Regions from separate parts of the Paenibacillus sp. FSL H7-0737 genome, predicted to be linked through region 2. Evidence: riboswitches for the same ligand, from Rfam matches in the RefSeq annotation. Region 2 holds a riboswitch; the other holds the start of a gene.
The links. A riboswitch is a leader RNA that binds a small molecule or an ion and turns the genes downstream of it on or off. The one in region 2 is predicted to bind cyclic di-GMP.
Positions count from the first base shown of each region.

Region 1: another riboswitch for cyclic di-GMP. It lies ahead of H70737_RS30145 (bifunctional diguanylate cyclase/phosphodiesterase); the one in region 2 lies ahead of H70737_RS28790 (NPCBM/NEW2 domain-containing protein).

Region 1 is NZ_CP009279.1:1,195,404-1,203,829, forward strand. It holds gene H70737_RS05175 (alpha/beta hydrolase) at 1-572, opposite strand, end outside; gene H70737_RS05180 (Zn-dependent hydrolase) at 694-1,935, shown strand; cyclic di-GMP riboswitch class I at 2,168-2,254, shown strand; gene H70737_RS30145 (bifunctional diguanylate cyclase/phosphodiesterase) at 2,376-4,610, shown strand; gene H70737_RS05190 (methyl-accepting chemotaxis protein) at 4,623-6,341, shown strand; gene H70737_RS05195 (ring-cleaving dioxygenase) at 6,619-7,596, shown strand; gene H70737_RS05200 (flavin reductase family protein) at 7,614-8,219, shown strand; gene H70737_RS05205 (TetR/AcrR family transcriptional regulator) at 8,385-8,426, shown strand, end outside.
Region 2 is NZ_CP009279.1:6,594,151-6,602,576, forward strand. It holds gene H70737_RS28790 (NPCBM/NEW2 domain-containing protein) at 1-5,459, opposite strand, end outside; cyclic di-GMP riboswitch class I at 5,614-5,700, opposite strand; gene H70737_RS28795 (hypothetical protein) at 5,858-6,430, opposite strand; gene H70737_RS28800 (EAL domain-containing protein) at 6,540-7,529, opposite strand; gene H70737_RS28805 (Crp/Fnr family transcriptional regulator) at 7,579-8,262, opposite strand; gene H70737_RS28810 (leucine-rich repeat domain-containing protein) at 8,382-8,426, shown strand, end outside.

The DNA of each region.
Region 1 (8,426 bases), 1.4 Mb from region 2:
ATCCAACGACCGGATTGTCTTGCATATAAATAGAGAAGAAAACGCTCGTCAACGCTTGCGCTCGTAATGATTTGATCGGACACTGTACCTTTTGCAATCTCCATGGAGACGATATCCTTTTCACAATAGAATCTACTAGGTTCGAGTGCCCATGGAGCGCTAATATCGCCATATCCATAGAAGGAGACAATCGCACGTGGCTTATGGGTAAACATTCCTGTGCTTAGTGCAAGGAAACCACCTGCTGAGCTTCCCACTACAGCGATCCTCGAGGGGTCAATGGAGAATTGTTTTGGTCCTTCCTTTTCTAACCAAAGAAGGCTATCTTGGACATCTTCAAGGATGTCAGATAGGGTTGACCTAGGGGCTAATCTATAGTCAATCGAAAATAGCGCAAAGCCATTATTAGTGTAAAGTTGTATCATTTCCTCGGATAGATCTTCTCGATCACCCCAAAGTAGGCCGCCTCCGTGAATGTACACAATAGCAGGGGCTTGGGGACGTTTTGTTTCATAAAAATCAGCTTTAATTGTAAATGAGTCATTTTCTTTAAAAATAATGGTCTTCTTCATAGCTATCCATTACACCTCATCAAGTAAGTAATTTTTAAAGACTAGCACTACCTCTATTGTATATCATTCACGAATTTTGATGAAACCATAATCATGAATACCCAGGATTGGAGATATTAGCATGGATAGAAAGAGAAGATATCAGGCTTTATTTGATAATATTAATCAATATAACTCGGGTGAGAAGGGCATCACTAGAATTGCCTATACAAATGAAGAGCAGACATGTACGAGTGCTTTTATGCGGATGTGTAAGGCTGAAAATTTAGATATTCGGATGGATCATTGCGGAAATGTGATCGCTAGAAGGAATGGGAAGATAGAAGGGCTCCCACCCGTTGTAATGGGCTCTCACTTGGATACGGTATACCAAGGTGGGAAGTACGATGGGGTAGTAGGTGTAACGGCTGCTTTGGAAGTGATCAAACGTCTAAACGAAAAAGGGATTGAAACGGATCATCCGATCGAAATCATCTCATTTGCCTGTGAAGAATCCTCGCGTTTTGGGATTTCAACAGTAGGCAGCAAAGTAATGTCAGGGTTATTTCAGAAGGAGAAATATAGATCTTTGAAGGACAAAGACGGTATTACCATGGAAAAGGCATTTTCGCTATGTGCACTGGATTATAACAGTATTGATCAGGCGAGTAGAGAGAATGAAGAATTAAAAGCGTTTTTTGAATTACATATTGAGCAAGGTCCTGTCTTAATAAACAATAATAAAAGAATTGGAATTGTGACTGGAATTGCTGCACCCGTGAGGCTTCATATTCAAATATCAGGGAAGGCATCCCACTCTGGAACGACACCTATGAATATGAGAAAAGATGCTTTTCTGGGTGCCTCAGAAATAGCACTTGAGCTTGAGAAAGCAGCCAAACTCGAACAAGAATTTGGAACGGTTGCGACGCTAGGGGTGATAGATATCTTGAATGGCGCTATGAACGTGGTTCCGGGAGAAGTGGAAATTAAAATTGATATCAGATCTACTTCAGTGGCATCCAGGCAACGTGTGTTAGACCATTTGTATCAAACAATATCCTTAGTACAAGAAAATAGACAACTTGTAATTGAGAGTACGGAAATTATTTCGGAGGAACCCGTCCTATTATCTGATGAGATCAGTCAGGTTCTAGAATCGATTTGTGAAGAGAAAGGGATATCGAGTCAACGGATGATCAGTGGTGCAGGGCATGATGCCATGAACATGAACAAACTTTGCCCAGTAGGGCTTATCTTTGTTCCTTCTGTAGATGGACTTAGTCATCATCCCAATGAGTATACGGATTTAGATGATATCATTATGGGGATTGATATTTTAGAAGAAGCTGTTGTTCGTTATGCGTTTGTAAGACAAACATAATTCGTGTTGAGAAGTAAGTCCCAATGTGACATATATAAATGTTACATTGGGCTTTAGTATCTAATTATATAATTGTTCGCAGAATTGTTGCTTTACATTAATAAATATTATATTAAAGTTAACATTGACGTTTGTGAAAAAATTCCCATTCAAAAAAATTAAATCACAGCGGAGATAGGTCTTTTGGTGGTAGCCTATTTTTAATAGAGTATTTAGGACTAAAAATAGTAAAACAGAATATTGGTAAACCTATTGAAAAATAGGGACACAAAGCCATAGGGTCTAAATCTATTTATAGATATGACAGCCGGTTGCATGTAGTGGGAGTTTCATGCTCTTATTTTTTGACGCATTTGCAGCCGTTATCATTCTGATAGCGGCTTTTTTTTGCTCGTTTTCTAATAAAAAAACGTAATAAATCGGAAAAAGGATGATAGTACATGGATCAGACACAACCACTGAGAGTATGGAGAATGATAGGCCTCGTCATAATGGCAACGTTGATATTTTGGGGGTGCTCTTACTATTTCATAAAATGGACTGCTAACTCTTATGAGCAAGAAGCGGTTGCTGCTACATCAGAAGCTACGATACATGCGAGTAGATCGATTGGAAATATGATACAGGGTGGATTAGATTCATTAGATGGAATTGCTGATTCTATTTCGGAAATCAATTATATGGATTGGGATAAGACCAAAAAATATCTGCATCACTTTGATAAAAAATATAATTTTATTCGAATTAGCATCAACAGCCCAGATGGTAAAGCTTACGCATCAGATGGGACAATGTTTGATGTATCAGATGAAGTAGGGTTCCAAAAGGCTCTGCAGGGTATTAGCAGTATTTCTGATCCATTCTTAGATAAGATCTCCAATAAAGAAATTATCACGATCAATAGTCCACTTAAGTTTAAAGGTGAAGTGAAGGGTGCTTTATCTGCCAGCAAATATACACAAGATCTTTATGATGCTCTTGCAGTTTCCTTCTTTAAAGGTCATGGTTATTCTCAAATCATTGATCAAAAGGGACAAGTCATTATCAAATCGAAGAATCTTGAAGAGGATAAGACAATTGATAACATATTCGAAAGTATAAGTATTGATTCTAGAAATAAGAAACAACTGCAAATCTTTAAAGAGAACATAACCGCAAAAAAATCTGGAGTAGGAATATTTTGGATTAACGGAGATAGCAAAATGGTAGGTTATTCTGGCATCCAGGGGGTTGAGGACTGGTATATTCTCTCCGTGATACCGAAAGATTTGATCATGGCCAAAGCGTCTCAAATGAGTCAGGCGACTTTTCTATTATGTGTAATCATGTTTGTCTTATTATTGATCATATTTGTTAACATTCTATTAAATAAGAGCAAAATTAGGAAACAGATGGAGAGGATTGCCTTTGAGGATGAGTTAACACATCTTCCTAGAACGAATAAATTTGTTATAGATGCTCAGTATTTACTTAAAGAGAAACAGAATACAAAGTTTGCTGTGTTGCAATTTGATATTGAACAATTTAAATACATAAATGAAATTGTCGGTTTTCATGAAGGAAATAGCATTTTGATTCAAGTGGCTAATAGCTTAACAGCAAACACATTAGACGAGGATGTCATTGGACGCTTAGGGGGTGATCGTTTTATTCTTTTCACTTCGTATGACAATAAGGCGGAATTATTCATCCGTATACAAGTACTTACTGAACAAATGAGCGACTATACGTTTGGAAATGAAGAAGGTTTTAGGCTAGTGATTAATTGTGGAATTTACTGTATAGATGATCGTCAGAGCGATATCCTCACATGTATTGACCGAGCAGGAATCGCTTGTAAGTCCATTAAAGGTGGATACAAGAGTTCATGCACTTTCTTTGACGAACAATTGCTATTGCAGATACACGAAGAGCAAGACATCGTAAGAAAGATGGATGCTGCCATGACAAATGGTGAATTTATAGTATATTTACAACCGAAAATGGATCTGCGAGTGAACAGTTTTCATGGCGCTGAGGCATTGGTTCGATGGAATGATCCTCAGAAGGGACTTATATCTCCTGCAGTATTTATCCCCATATTTGAGAGGAATCGCTTTATTGTGAAATTAGATTTAATGGTGTTTAAATCAGTATGTATCATGTTGAGTAAATGGATCCAGGAAGGAATCCAGCCACTTCCGATTTCAGTGAATATATCGCTTATAACCCTATACCATAATGATTTCCTGCTCCATTTGACGAATATTATTAACAGGTACCAGGTACCTGCTAGATTGATAGAGTTAGAGCTAACCGAGTCTATTGTATTCCAAAATTTAGAGTTTGTTAGAGATATTTTGTTGGAGTTGAAACGTAAAGGATTTTCCATAGCTATCGATGATTTTGGGACAGGTTATAGTTCCTTAAATGTATTGCAATATTTCCCTGCTGATGTCATTAAGTTAGACAGGGCTTTTCTGATGAGTAAGTCAAATGATGAGACAGGGAAGATAGTAATTGCCAGTATGGTCAAGCTAGCTAGGGATTTAAATATGAAAGTTGTGGCAGAGGGAGTTGAGACAGAGGCGCAAATTGATTTTTTGAAACAAATAGATTGTGAAATCGCTCAAGGTTATTATTTCGCGAAACCAATGCCAGTAGCAGAATATGAAAGCTTAATTAAAAGTACATAGGGAGTGCAAAGCATGAGGAAGATGAGAAATTGGACTATCGTAGGCAAAATTACTGTTACAAATTCAATATTACTGTTAGGTGCTCTGATCATTGCGATCGTTGGTAGTGTGTATTTCAGCAATATGTATGCGAACTCTAGAAGTATGTATAAGAACGATCTTACGTCAGTTTATGCACTTGGGAAATTCGAATCTAATAATCATGAAATAGTAACCTTAACGAATAAGATGATCGCTAGTCATGATCCAAGCGAACTTCAAGAGAGTTATCAGAAAGTTGTTGAGCTTCAAGCTGAAAACAATGGAATCTTGAATAAGTATGAAGAAACACGTTCCCTCCCAAACGAAAAGGAGATTTATGCTGAAGTTTTATCATTAACGAAACAGTATCGGCAAATTCAGCTTCCGATGTTTGAGAAGATGCTAAATACCCCTACATATGATCCTGCTGAAGATATCATCTCTGATCTTGAAGCGTTAAATATGAAACGAAATGAAGACCTTGGAAAATTAGTTGAAATGAACTTAGGAAGTGCCCAATATGCAGATGTTCAGAATAAGAAGCTATTTCAAAAAGGACTTACGGTCAATATCATTGTTGCTTTTCTCGTTATCCTGATTTCAATCGGTTCATATTTGTCCTTGAGAAGATATTTCTCACGAGCAGTAACCATTATCCTGAACTTTTCAGAGGCGTTTGGTCGAGGAGATCTGACTCAAAGAGCTAAGTTTGATGCTGAAGATGAATTTGGTCGAATCGTGAAGTCGCTTAATCATTCGGCAGAGCAAGTACAAACCATCGTAACTAGTGCTTCTTCCTCAGCACAAGAGTTAGGTGCACTTAGCGAAGAATTATCTGCAACAGTTGAGGAAGTAAATGCTACAATGGATCAAATTTATAATTCCTCGCAAGAGGTTGCTTCTGGAAGTGAATCTTTAAGTGCTACAACAGAAGAAGTAAATGCAACAGTACAAGAGATTATCTCCAATGCAGATCTGCTAAGTGATAAGGCGGGAGTCGCACTAAATACCTCCGAAGGAATTCTGGTACAGGCAGCTTCCGCGAAGGAAAAGGCTGTAGCATCGATTCAATATGCGACAAGTTTGTATGCTGAGAAACAGAATTCCATTATGCACGCGATCGAGGCAGGGAAAGTTGTTAATGAAGTAAGAGAGATAGCTGGGTACATTTCAGAGATTGCAGCCCAAACGAATCTATTGTCCTTGAATGCTTCCATTGAAGCAGCAAGAGCTGGGGATGAGGGAAGAGGATTCGCTGTAGTTGCTAATGAAGTACGCAAACTTGCTCTACAGTCGGAGGAGTCGGTGGGGAAGATTCAGAAAATGACACTGCTAGTGGAAGATGCTTTTGAGAATGTGTCCTTTCAATCACAAGCGCTGCTGGATTTTATCGATTCGACGGTGATAAGTGATTATGAGAGTTTCGAGCAAGTAAGTATGCAATATAAAAATGATGCCGATATGTTTCATGAGATTACAGGTGAAATGGTATCTTCAATGCACGGACTGAAGCTATCAATGGCAGAGGTAGATCAAGCGATGACGAATGTTGCCGCAGTATCTCAACAGTCTGCGGACAATGTAAGTGGCATTCGAAATCACATTTCAGATACATTACAAGCGTTTGAAGATGTGGCTGCTTCTTCTGAGCACCAGGCGAATATTGCGGAAATGATGAATGAGACGGTTGGTAAATTTGTGATCGAGTAAGAACCAAAACAAAACAGCCTTGTTCAGGATATCTATTTACATACTGAACAAGGCTGTTATCTTTTATAGTGTTTTGTTGACAACAACAAAGGAGTGTGCTAAATTTATCTTAAGTTAAAGATAATTAATGTAAAGATAATTTGTGAGATACATGTAATCGAATGTTGGAAAGATATTTTTTTTGGTGGATATCTTAACATTAAGATAATTCAATTAATCTTTCTTAAACTAGGGAATTATATTACAAAATCAAACTAAACTTTAGGAGTGTATAATCATGAGAAATTTAAAAGGGATTCACCACGTAACAGCCATCACAAGCAGCGCAGAGAAAAACTACGAGTTTTTTACTTACGTATTGGGAATGCGTCTAGTGAAGAAAACCGTCAATCAAGACGATATTCAAACGTATCACTTGTTTTTTGCAGATGATAAGGGCAGTGCCGGAACGGATATGACGTTCTTTGACTTTCCTAACATTCCTAAAGGTGTTCACGGAACCAATGAGATCGCCAAGACATCCTTCCGAGTACCAACTGATGCTGCATTAGACTACTGGGTTAAACGTTTTGATCGCCTGGATGTGAAGCATACCGGAATTAAAGAGCAGTTTGGCAAAAAGACTTTATCCTTCGTAGATTTTGATGACCAGCAATATCAACTTATCTCCGATGAATTTAATGAAGGGGTCGCATCAGGTACACCATGGCAAAAAGGACCGATTCCTTTAGAGTTTGCGATCACTGGTTTGGGACCGATCTTTGTACGTATAGCTGACTTCAGCTATTTTAAAGAAATGTTGGAAAGAGTCATGCTGTTTAAAGAAATCGGACAGGAAGAGGCTTATCATTTGTTTGAAGTCGGCGAAGGCGGAAACGGGGCGCAAATTATTGTTGAGCATAACGAGGACTTACCGAATTCGCGTCAAGGCTTTGGTACGGTTCACCATGCGGCTTTCCGAGTAGAAGACCGTGCGATGCTGGATGAGTGGACTAAGCATTTTGAAGACTTTGGATTCCGTACTTCAGGTTATGTGGATCGTCATTTCTTCGAGTCGCTGTATACACGTGTTGCTCCACAAATCCTGTTTGAGCTTGCGACAGATGGACCTGGATTTATGGGAGACGAGGAATACGAAACGGTTGGAGAAAAGCTTTCATTGCCACCATTCTTAGAACCTAAACGTGAGCAAATTGAGAAGTTAGTACGCCCTATTGATACCGTTAGAAGCACGATTGATTTCGTGAAAGAGTGAAGAAGGAGCTGGGGAGATTGATTTCGATTGATCCGAAGCAAAATAGTGAGCGGGAAAATTATAAGTTATTAATTGGTACTGTTATTCCTAGGCCCATTGCTTTTGTCACTACACAATCAGAAGATGGCATTTTGAACGGTGCGCCGTTTAGCTATTTTAATATCGTCTCGTCTAACCCTCCGATGGTTTCACTGTCTATTCAAAGACCAGCGGGGCGATTAAAAGATACAGCCCGTAATATCTATAACAATCATCAGTTTGTTGTGCATATTGTAGATGATGAGAATGTTGGGAAAATCAATCAAACCGCTGCTTCATTGCCAAGAGCAGAAAGTGAAATTGAACTTGCCAATCTTACACCGGTCCCAAGTAAAAATATAGCTGTACCTGGTGTATTGGAAGCAAAGGTTCGAATGGAATGTAAGCTTGTACAAGCGATACCTCTAGGGGAAGAAGAACCTGGAAGTGATCTATTCATTGGCGAGATTGTTCAGTTTCATATCGATGAATCGATTTATCAGGAGGGGCGGATTGACCCTAGAGCCTTAAATGCAGTGAGTCGTTTGGCGGGATCAAATTACGCTACGATTGGTGAGATTTTTGAGATTGAAAGACCGAAATAATAAACTAAGACCTGTTCGTAAGCGATGAAGCCTACCGAGCAGGCCTTTTTGTGTGCAAATTATAGTTCATCAGCTATGCCAAGCAAACCGTAAGGTTTTCTCTCGAAGTTTATCTGGACTGATCGTTCCAGATATGTTATATTGCCATTACGGGAGGTGTTACTCATGGCAAGGACAAGAGAGTTTAACGAGGATCAAGCACTACAT
Region 2 (8,426 bases):
AGTGTCTCTAGGTTCTTAGCATACTGTAGACCTTCCAAGGATCTAGCTCTTCCGGTCTCGCTCGTTAACGTTGTAAGGTTATACATATCCCCTAGCGTTAGTTCTCCAGTTACGCCTAACGTAGTCTTGATCGAAGCACTTAAATATTTGTCCGCAATGGTAATGACTTGCGTAAGGTCTATTTCGGTCAGACCTTCTGTTGCTTGTTGTAACGCTGCTGAGACTGCATCTATTTCACTTTGTGTGACAGAAGGATTAGTCAAAGCCGCTTCTGCACTCGAAAGGCTTGCCGTAAATGACGCAATACTCTCCGCCGTGAAGCCTTCTAGAGAAATTGCTTTTGCCGCCGCAATGGCTTGCTCCAGATCTCCAGTGAATAGGTGATCTCCATTCGCAAAATGTAGTTTGGTTCCTCCCCATGTAGCATGGTCAGATCCGTTGCCATTTCCGCCGTCTGTAACGACTAATTTCAGCTCTTTAGCTCCGTTAATATCCAATTCGATGAACTTCTGCGGATCTCTGGAGCCCATAACCCCACTATCGAATTTCTTCTCTCCATCGACAAACACTTCAAAGCTCACCGAACCGACCGTACCATACATTTGTCGATCTACACCCACATAGGAAGTGAAGTAGTCCGCGTTCTTATCGCTTAGATCGTATACAATCGTCGAGTTAGAGTGTGCTCCAATCCCTCTCTCATAGGACACTACTTGATTGCTCTCATCGGTTAATCTCAGCGTATTGGCACTAATAGATTTATCCTTCAAAGGCGCAGTATAACTGTTCTGAGTAGAATTCCAGTCGTAATCCGTCAGATACGTAAAGTCCGTCATGTCTACAACGGCAATGGTTCTAGTCTTCGTGGTCGTATTTCCATCACTATCCGTTACTGTATAAGTAATCGGATACTTTCCAGCTCTGCCCAATTTAACTTGATCTTCACCCGTAACCTTTACTTGAGCCGTCAAGTCACCATCTTCTGAATCTGTTGCCGAATAGTCTGCACCTACTGCTATCGCTTGGCCCACTTTGGTAGATACTGATTTAGCTATGGTAAGCTCCGGGGTACTGTTCAGAATTATAAACTTCGCATCAGCGAAATCACCGTGATCTGATGCATTTCCGTTGCCTGCATTGTCTAATACCAATTTCAATTCACTTACACCCTTCACAGGGATTCGAGCTAGTTTGGCTTCCGTGCCAAATTTCATCAGTCCGCTGTTATACACTTCTACCCCATCGGCGAAAATTTTGAAGATCACACTAGAGTTGTTTTGCTCCGGGATATTTCTATCAACCCCTACAAACGTTTCAAAATATTCATAGTTTGCGCCCGCTAGATTATATACAATCTCAGAGTTAGCATGCGTTCCTAAGCCCTTAGCGAACTCTTTGGTTACGCCATTTACAAGTAGTTTAATCGGATTGTTAGAACTTGCCTTATCCTTACGAACAACATTATAATCCGTTCTTGCCGACTGCCAAGCTGTATCACTCAAGTATTTACTAGCGCTATACACAACGATTGTTCTGGTCTGCACAGCTGTATTCCCATCCCGGTCTGTAACTGACAGTTCGACGTTGTAAGTGCCTGTTTTGCTTGAAGTAAAACCATTCGGACTTACCTCAACGGCTCCAATCAAGTTACCATCTTCCTTATCAACGACTGTAACATCGGTCAAAACATCAAATTCACTGTTCAGCTTAATAAACGTTGTCTCTTCAGGCACTGTGATAGTAGGCTTGCTTGAAGTATTCGTAAACTTCGCATCCGCCCATACCGTATGATCTGAAGCATTGCCGTCTGTAGCATCTGTGGTAACCAGCTTCACTTCGCGCGCGCCTGTCACAGGTATTTTCACAAATTCATGCTCTGTCCCTGCCCGGAAAACATCGCTCCCGAATTTCTTCTCTCCATCTACATATACTTCAAAGGTTGCAGAGGATGGCTTTCCTTTCATCGCTTGATCGATCCCGATGTAGCTTTCAAAGAAGTCATAACCTTTACCCTCAATATCATAAATAACTTCAGAGTTCGCATGTACACCGATTCCCTTGGTATAGGTCGCAGCTAACCCTTGTCGAACAAGAGTGATGATTCCACCAGAAACGACTTTGTCTTTCTTTAATTCACCCCAACCAACAACGACTGACTTGGCATTAAGATCCGAAAGATAAGCATAGTCACTCGTTACCATAACCAGTGTAGTTTTGGTTTCTGTAACCCCTTCGTTCTTCACTTCATATACCACTTCGTAGTCGCCTTTTTGCGTTACATTAACGGTATTTGCTTTCAGGGTGACATTAGCAGTAATATCGTTTCCTTGATAGTTAGTCGCTTTTACATAGCTCATCGGATCAAAAGCTTGATTAAGCTTTAACGTGATTTGATCTTCAACAGATAACGCTGGCTTGAAGGCTTTAACCTGTACCGGCTTCAGTGGGTTCAGCTTCTTATCATAACCAACGATCTTGTACGTATAATTGATGCTGCTATCTACATTCGTGTCCACGAACTGGTCAGTCCCTGTAAACCCTACTAACTTATCGTCTCTATACACTTCATATCCTAAGAAATCTTTCTTAAGATCCTTATCCATACTGAAGCTTAATGTGTTTGATTTAGCAGTAGCGTTAGGCGTGATATTAACCTTTATCGCAACATTCTTATCTGCTATTCCTGTTCCCTCATAATGAACCACTGAATTGTTTAAATACCAGAGCTTTTTCGGTGCTGGGTATTTAGCTAACTTCTCTTTCGTTTCAGGATTCACAGTGAAGCCATGTCTGGCAAAATAGCTACTTAGGTCTAACCCCAGCACTTCAGAGGAGAACTCCACCAAATACTGCTGCTTGGAATTGTCGCCGTTCGGAAGGGAGACCTTCCGCTCGCGGTATAGCTTGGTCAGTTCTGTCCAGTAACCCGGATGCGCTAATTCTAACTGCCAATAGGCACCGAGCTGTGCAAATAAGCCCTGCTGATTCATAACCACTTTATTTTCTTCGATTACATATTTATAAATATCACTTTCAAAAGGAATACGAGTATCCATCGAGTCCGCATAGACTGACATCAGCATAGACACCATATTATTGGTTACTTCACCATATTCTCGTTCACCCATCGCCAAGCGATGCCCTATTTCATGATTCAATCCCCATCCTGGATAGACTTTGTTAAAATCACCTAACATCGTCCCTACGGTCCCAATTTGTATCCCTGTATGATCTCCCGCTGCATACATCGCACCATAAGGCTGCATCAATCGGATGTTCTCACGAATTAGCTTCGCATCATGAATCACACTACTGCCATCCAAGCCATAGAAGTCAAAGATCGTCTTCATCCAAGTATCATAGCCGGTTACGGTACCCAGCGGATCATTTTCTTGCGTAATAAACTTGTTATAAGCTTCTGTCGCAGTTCCTGTGAAAATAACATGATCGCTGACCATTTCCACCACATCGATGAGCTCGCGATCTTGAACATTCGGATGCGCTGCCTTATCTTCATCTAATTTTTGTTTATAGGTGGTTAAGAAGGCTTTAAATTGTTCAGGATCTGTAGTCTTGGTCATCATAGGGATCTTGGTAAGCCCCTCGAACCGGATCATAGGTGCTTTACCTTGTTCCTCTGCTGTATATGGATTGACGATATACACTGTACCGCCTTTAGTCACTTCATGTGCATAATAACTATTCGTAGCAAATTCAGGAACGGTTATAATATTCTTACCTGGACGCAATTGCACACCTCTAGCCCAAACATTCCAAGCCGCCTCTTGTTGAGAAAAGACTAAAGAAGGTAGTTTATCGCTCGAAGCTGCGTCCACATAAACGTTGATTGTATCTCCAGGCATTGCAACGAGACCTGTAGGCTGGTTGTTCGTCCCGAAACCAATTCTCAGGTTTTCCTGCGCATGCTTTTTCATATCTCCACGTTGTTCCGCCTCAATGATGGTGCCTTCAGTTTGAACTTCACCATTCACTAGCTTCTTAGCTAAATCCAAAGAATCTTTCAGGATTGGATAGAGCGGATGTACTTTTGCCGCTTCTTCTAATTCGTTGATTGCTTCGACGCTATTATAAGCAGGAACAACCGCACTCATCGTGCCATCTGTGAAAATACCATTTACAGCTTCACTTACTTTATCCTCTGTATAAAATCTAAATTCAGCTGCAAAGGGTCTGTTGATATTGGCTTTTGTGAACTTGAATTTCAATCTTTTAAACTTTGTAGGTTCGAATTTAAACTCCAGAAAGTCATTCGTACTAGTCGCGGTTCCGCTAGATACGAGTTGGAAGGTCTCTCCCTTACTTGTTTCTGATGCATAAATTTCAAAAGCCTCTGGGAAGCCTTTGCGGTTATCTCTAGCCAGGAAAGCCACTCTATCTAGTATTTTCGCTTGCGCTAATTCAAACACGACTTCATTCGTGAAGCTGTCATCATTGTTTTTGTTCGTTTCCCAGTGTGTATTCGGCTGGTCATCGAGCATGTATTCCGGTTTCGTACCTGGATAGCTTCCACCGTTCACCGTTACTTTTGATACATTAGAGTTGGGCATTCTATAAGCTTCGCTATAGGCATTTTCGTATGCTGTACCATAGCCTTGTAGCTTCGAAACCTTAGCCGCTGTTGCCTCTATTTGATGATTCTCCAGAAGTACTTTTGCATTCTCTATATCTGCTTGAAACTGCACGTACAGTGGATGTGTCTGTACTTCTTGTTCTAAAGCCGTTAATTTCTCCACCGTATTAAATGCTGCGCTAACTTGACTCAAGGTATCATCTGTAAATAAATTTTTCATTTTAGCGGATACGGTATCTTCTTTGTAAAAAGAAAACTCAGCTGCACTCGCCCAATCTTGGTTAGCTTTTTTGAAGACAAATTTAAGTCTCTTGAAGGCTGTGGGTGCAAACTGAATCTCTACTACGTCACCTGCTCCGCCTTTATATTCTCCAGAGGATACTAGCGTATAATCGCCTGCATCCGTAGTTGAGCCATAAATATCAAATTCCTGAGCAAACCCCTTCCCCTTTGCACTGGATTGTCTTGCAGCGTATACGATTCTATTTAATTCAGTGGACTCATTGAAAACAAAGACAACCTCATTCGTGAACGTTGAACTGTTCGGTTTGCCCGTTTCCCAATGCGTACTCATATCGCCATCAATAGCCTTAGCTATAGGTGAACCTGAGTAGTTGCCACCGTTATTGGTAATGGATTTAATATTCGCAGGATTCATTCTAAAAACATCATTATAAGCGCCTAGGATAGCCTTGCCGTACAGATCAAACGGAATAACTGACGCATTGCTGAATAGGTCAGCCTTGCTTTGTACTACAGTGTTCACTACACTTACCTTGCTTACATCACTTGCTAAAGCATAACCTGCCTCACTCGAAAAACTGGCTAACATGGCTGCCGATGTAGCGATCGCAATCATTTTTTTCATCTTTTCTACCCCCCAGATGTAATATGAATCTCTTCCGTGCCTAAAAATAGGCACAAAAAAAACTACCCCAAAAGAGTAGCTTGATTGCGTATAAAGTCGCATAAAAACTAAGACTTAATTTTTATTAAACTTTAACAAAAAGCGTAATACACTCTTTGGCAGCTGGCTGACAATAGTTATGATAACCTTAGTCCCTATAGCTTTGCGTCCCTACATTTCCATAGGTTTGCCTATGAAGTTTCGAATACATTACAAAGAGTAACATAACGCTACATCTGATCGCATGATTAATTGGTATGAAATCCGAATAGGTAATTGCAATTACTTTTTCTATCGTGATAGATATTCTTTATCGAGTATCCCGGAAGAGAGAGGACACTTTAGGACTGGAGGTCTACTTAACTCCCCGCACCAAACAAACGCCGGAACCAATTCCACACATCGCCCGTGATGGGAATTAACCCGAAGCCATGCTCGCCAACTGCGATTAGACCATATGCCCATTGGCCAATAGCTACTGCTCCCCCAGCAATCCGTCCTATGGCTACCGCCCCAAATGCCGTATCACCTATGGCGACAGCCCCCAACGCTTTTTCGGCTATCGCGATCGCGCCTACAGCCACTCCTGCAATGGCAATCGCCCCAGCTGCGAAGCCAAGCCAGCTAATGGCTATCGCTCCAAGGGCTAACCACATTCCTAGTGATATTGCACCCACGGATAGAACCCCTACGCTTATCGCACCTATGGAAATCAAGCCTACAGCTACATCTCCAATAGCAATTAATCCAACAGCTGTCTTCACTTGTGGCTTGCTTCCGTGACCATACCCCTGACCTGAGTATCGACCCAAATTGCTGCGAATACTTACCACCGGAAATGATGGAGACGGCCATTGATAATCAATTTCTCGTCCACCTAACCCTCTAGAATCCGCCCAGTGTGTGATGTACTTATGCCATTTCATATCCATCCCGTCCCCCTTCTCAATTACCTTAATTATACAACCCCGGGGGTTGGCTGCACTCAGACTCTGACCTGAAATTCATCTCATCCTCTAGACGGAGTTATACTCATTAGTATCACTGTTTGGGAATAGGATCAGGCTTTCCAAATAAATATCCCTGAAACAACTGATAACCACTCTGCTTAAGCCATTCAAAGTCCTCTCTAAACTCCACACCTTCTGCTAAAGGAACAGATTGGATTTCTAAAGCTTTTTCTAAAAATTGTTTAGCTATTTTCTGTTTGTTCAGATCGCTGGACACACCCTGAACATATTTCATATCCAGCTTCATGTAATGGGGTTTAAGCTCCAATAACATCTCGATCGTGCTGAAGCCCTCGCCAACATCATCTAAAGCGTATTCAAATCCCCGATCCTTGTAATATGTCAAAATAGCTTTCAAATGAGCGAGATCATCCACTTTCTCCGTCTCAACAACTTCAAAAACAAAAAGAGAGGGATCGACGCCTAATTGATTGGCCAGTTCAACGGTTGATCTTAAGCAGAACTCTGGAGCGTAGATCGACGTTGGGATAAAATTAATAAACGTTTTTTTATTTAAGGGTGCAGCATATTTTACAGCAGTCATTCTACATAACCGGTCTAAAGCATATAAACGCCCACGATTCCGTGCCGCCGCAAAAATCTCATTAGGATAGATAAGGGACCCATCTTCTTTTTTAAATCTGGATAGGAGCTCGTATGCAAAAATCTCTTCCCGTACGTTCACAATCGGTTGGAAGTGACAAGTAACTAAGCCCTTAGTTATAACCTCATCAATCCACTCCATATCAAGTACAGTAGGTAATTCGGATAGAGGTCTCCATGTTTGGTCATCTATACGGAATTCAAACTGCTCCGACTCCATATGGTCATTACAGAAATCTAGAAAATCCCGCACCCCAGCCTCCTTAATCGTAATCACATTTTCTTCTACCTTATGTATCGAATTACTTCTACTCAAGTGATGAATAACCTCAGGTAAAATCCTTAGATTAAGCTCACCATGAGCCTTGATTTCAAAATTCAGCTCTCTTACTACACAATGATTACATGCCACATTCATAACCCCTTTAATAATCAATTCTCTGAAAAAGATCCCGGAACTGCTCTTCTCAATCGAAATCCGTATACTCTAGTAAATACGTCGGGTCTAACACGGTGATCTGCTGATGTTGAATATCAATAATCTTTTGCTCTTGCAGGTCTTTAAGCACAAGGGTAGCCGTCTCCCTTAGCGTTCCGATCATATCCGCGAACTGCTGATGGGTCAATCGAAGATCAATCCTCTGTTTGCCTTGCTCCTCGACTGCAAATCTTTGGTATAGTCTTCTCAGCGTAAAGATCGCACGCGCTCTCGCATCATGAAATTTCATTTCATGTAATAACCGATTCGATAAAAATAAACGGTCCATTTGCAGCAGCATCAATTGTTCCTTAATCAACGGGTAATCGGCAAGCATCTGCTCAAAAGGCTCACGTTTAATCACAAATAATACAGTATCATTCATAGCCACCGCAGACAGCACTCTTATATTGGAGGGATGGATCACTTCCAGATCGCCAAATAAATCGCCTTTTCCAAAAAGATCTACGGTATGCTCTTTCCCCTTCGTAGTAGCGTACACCCTAATAATTCCCGAATAGATAACATAGGCGTGATCTCCCGGATCTGATTCTGCAAACACCAGAGTCCCTTTGGAATAGGCCCTATAAGTGAACAGTCTTGAGACCGCCTCGATCTCCTCCGAGGGTAAACCCTGAAAAAAGCGAATGCCAGTCCAAAAAGAAGCTTCCATCTCATTATTCCTTTCTAACACATTCCATAGTTTTGTATGCCAACATACTGATAATAAATCATCATCCTGTTATATTCTATCGTAACGATGCCAAAACCAATAACAAAGGAGAACCTTCCATGAGATATAATTTTGACGGAAAAGGACTTACAGAAACGCCAGAG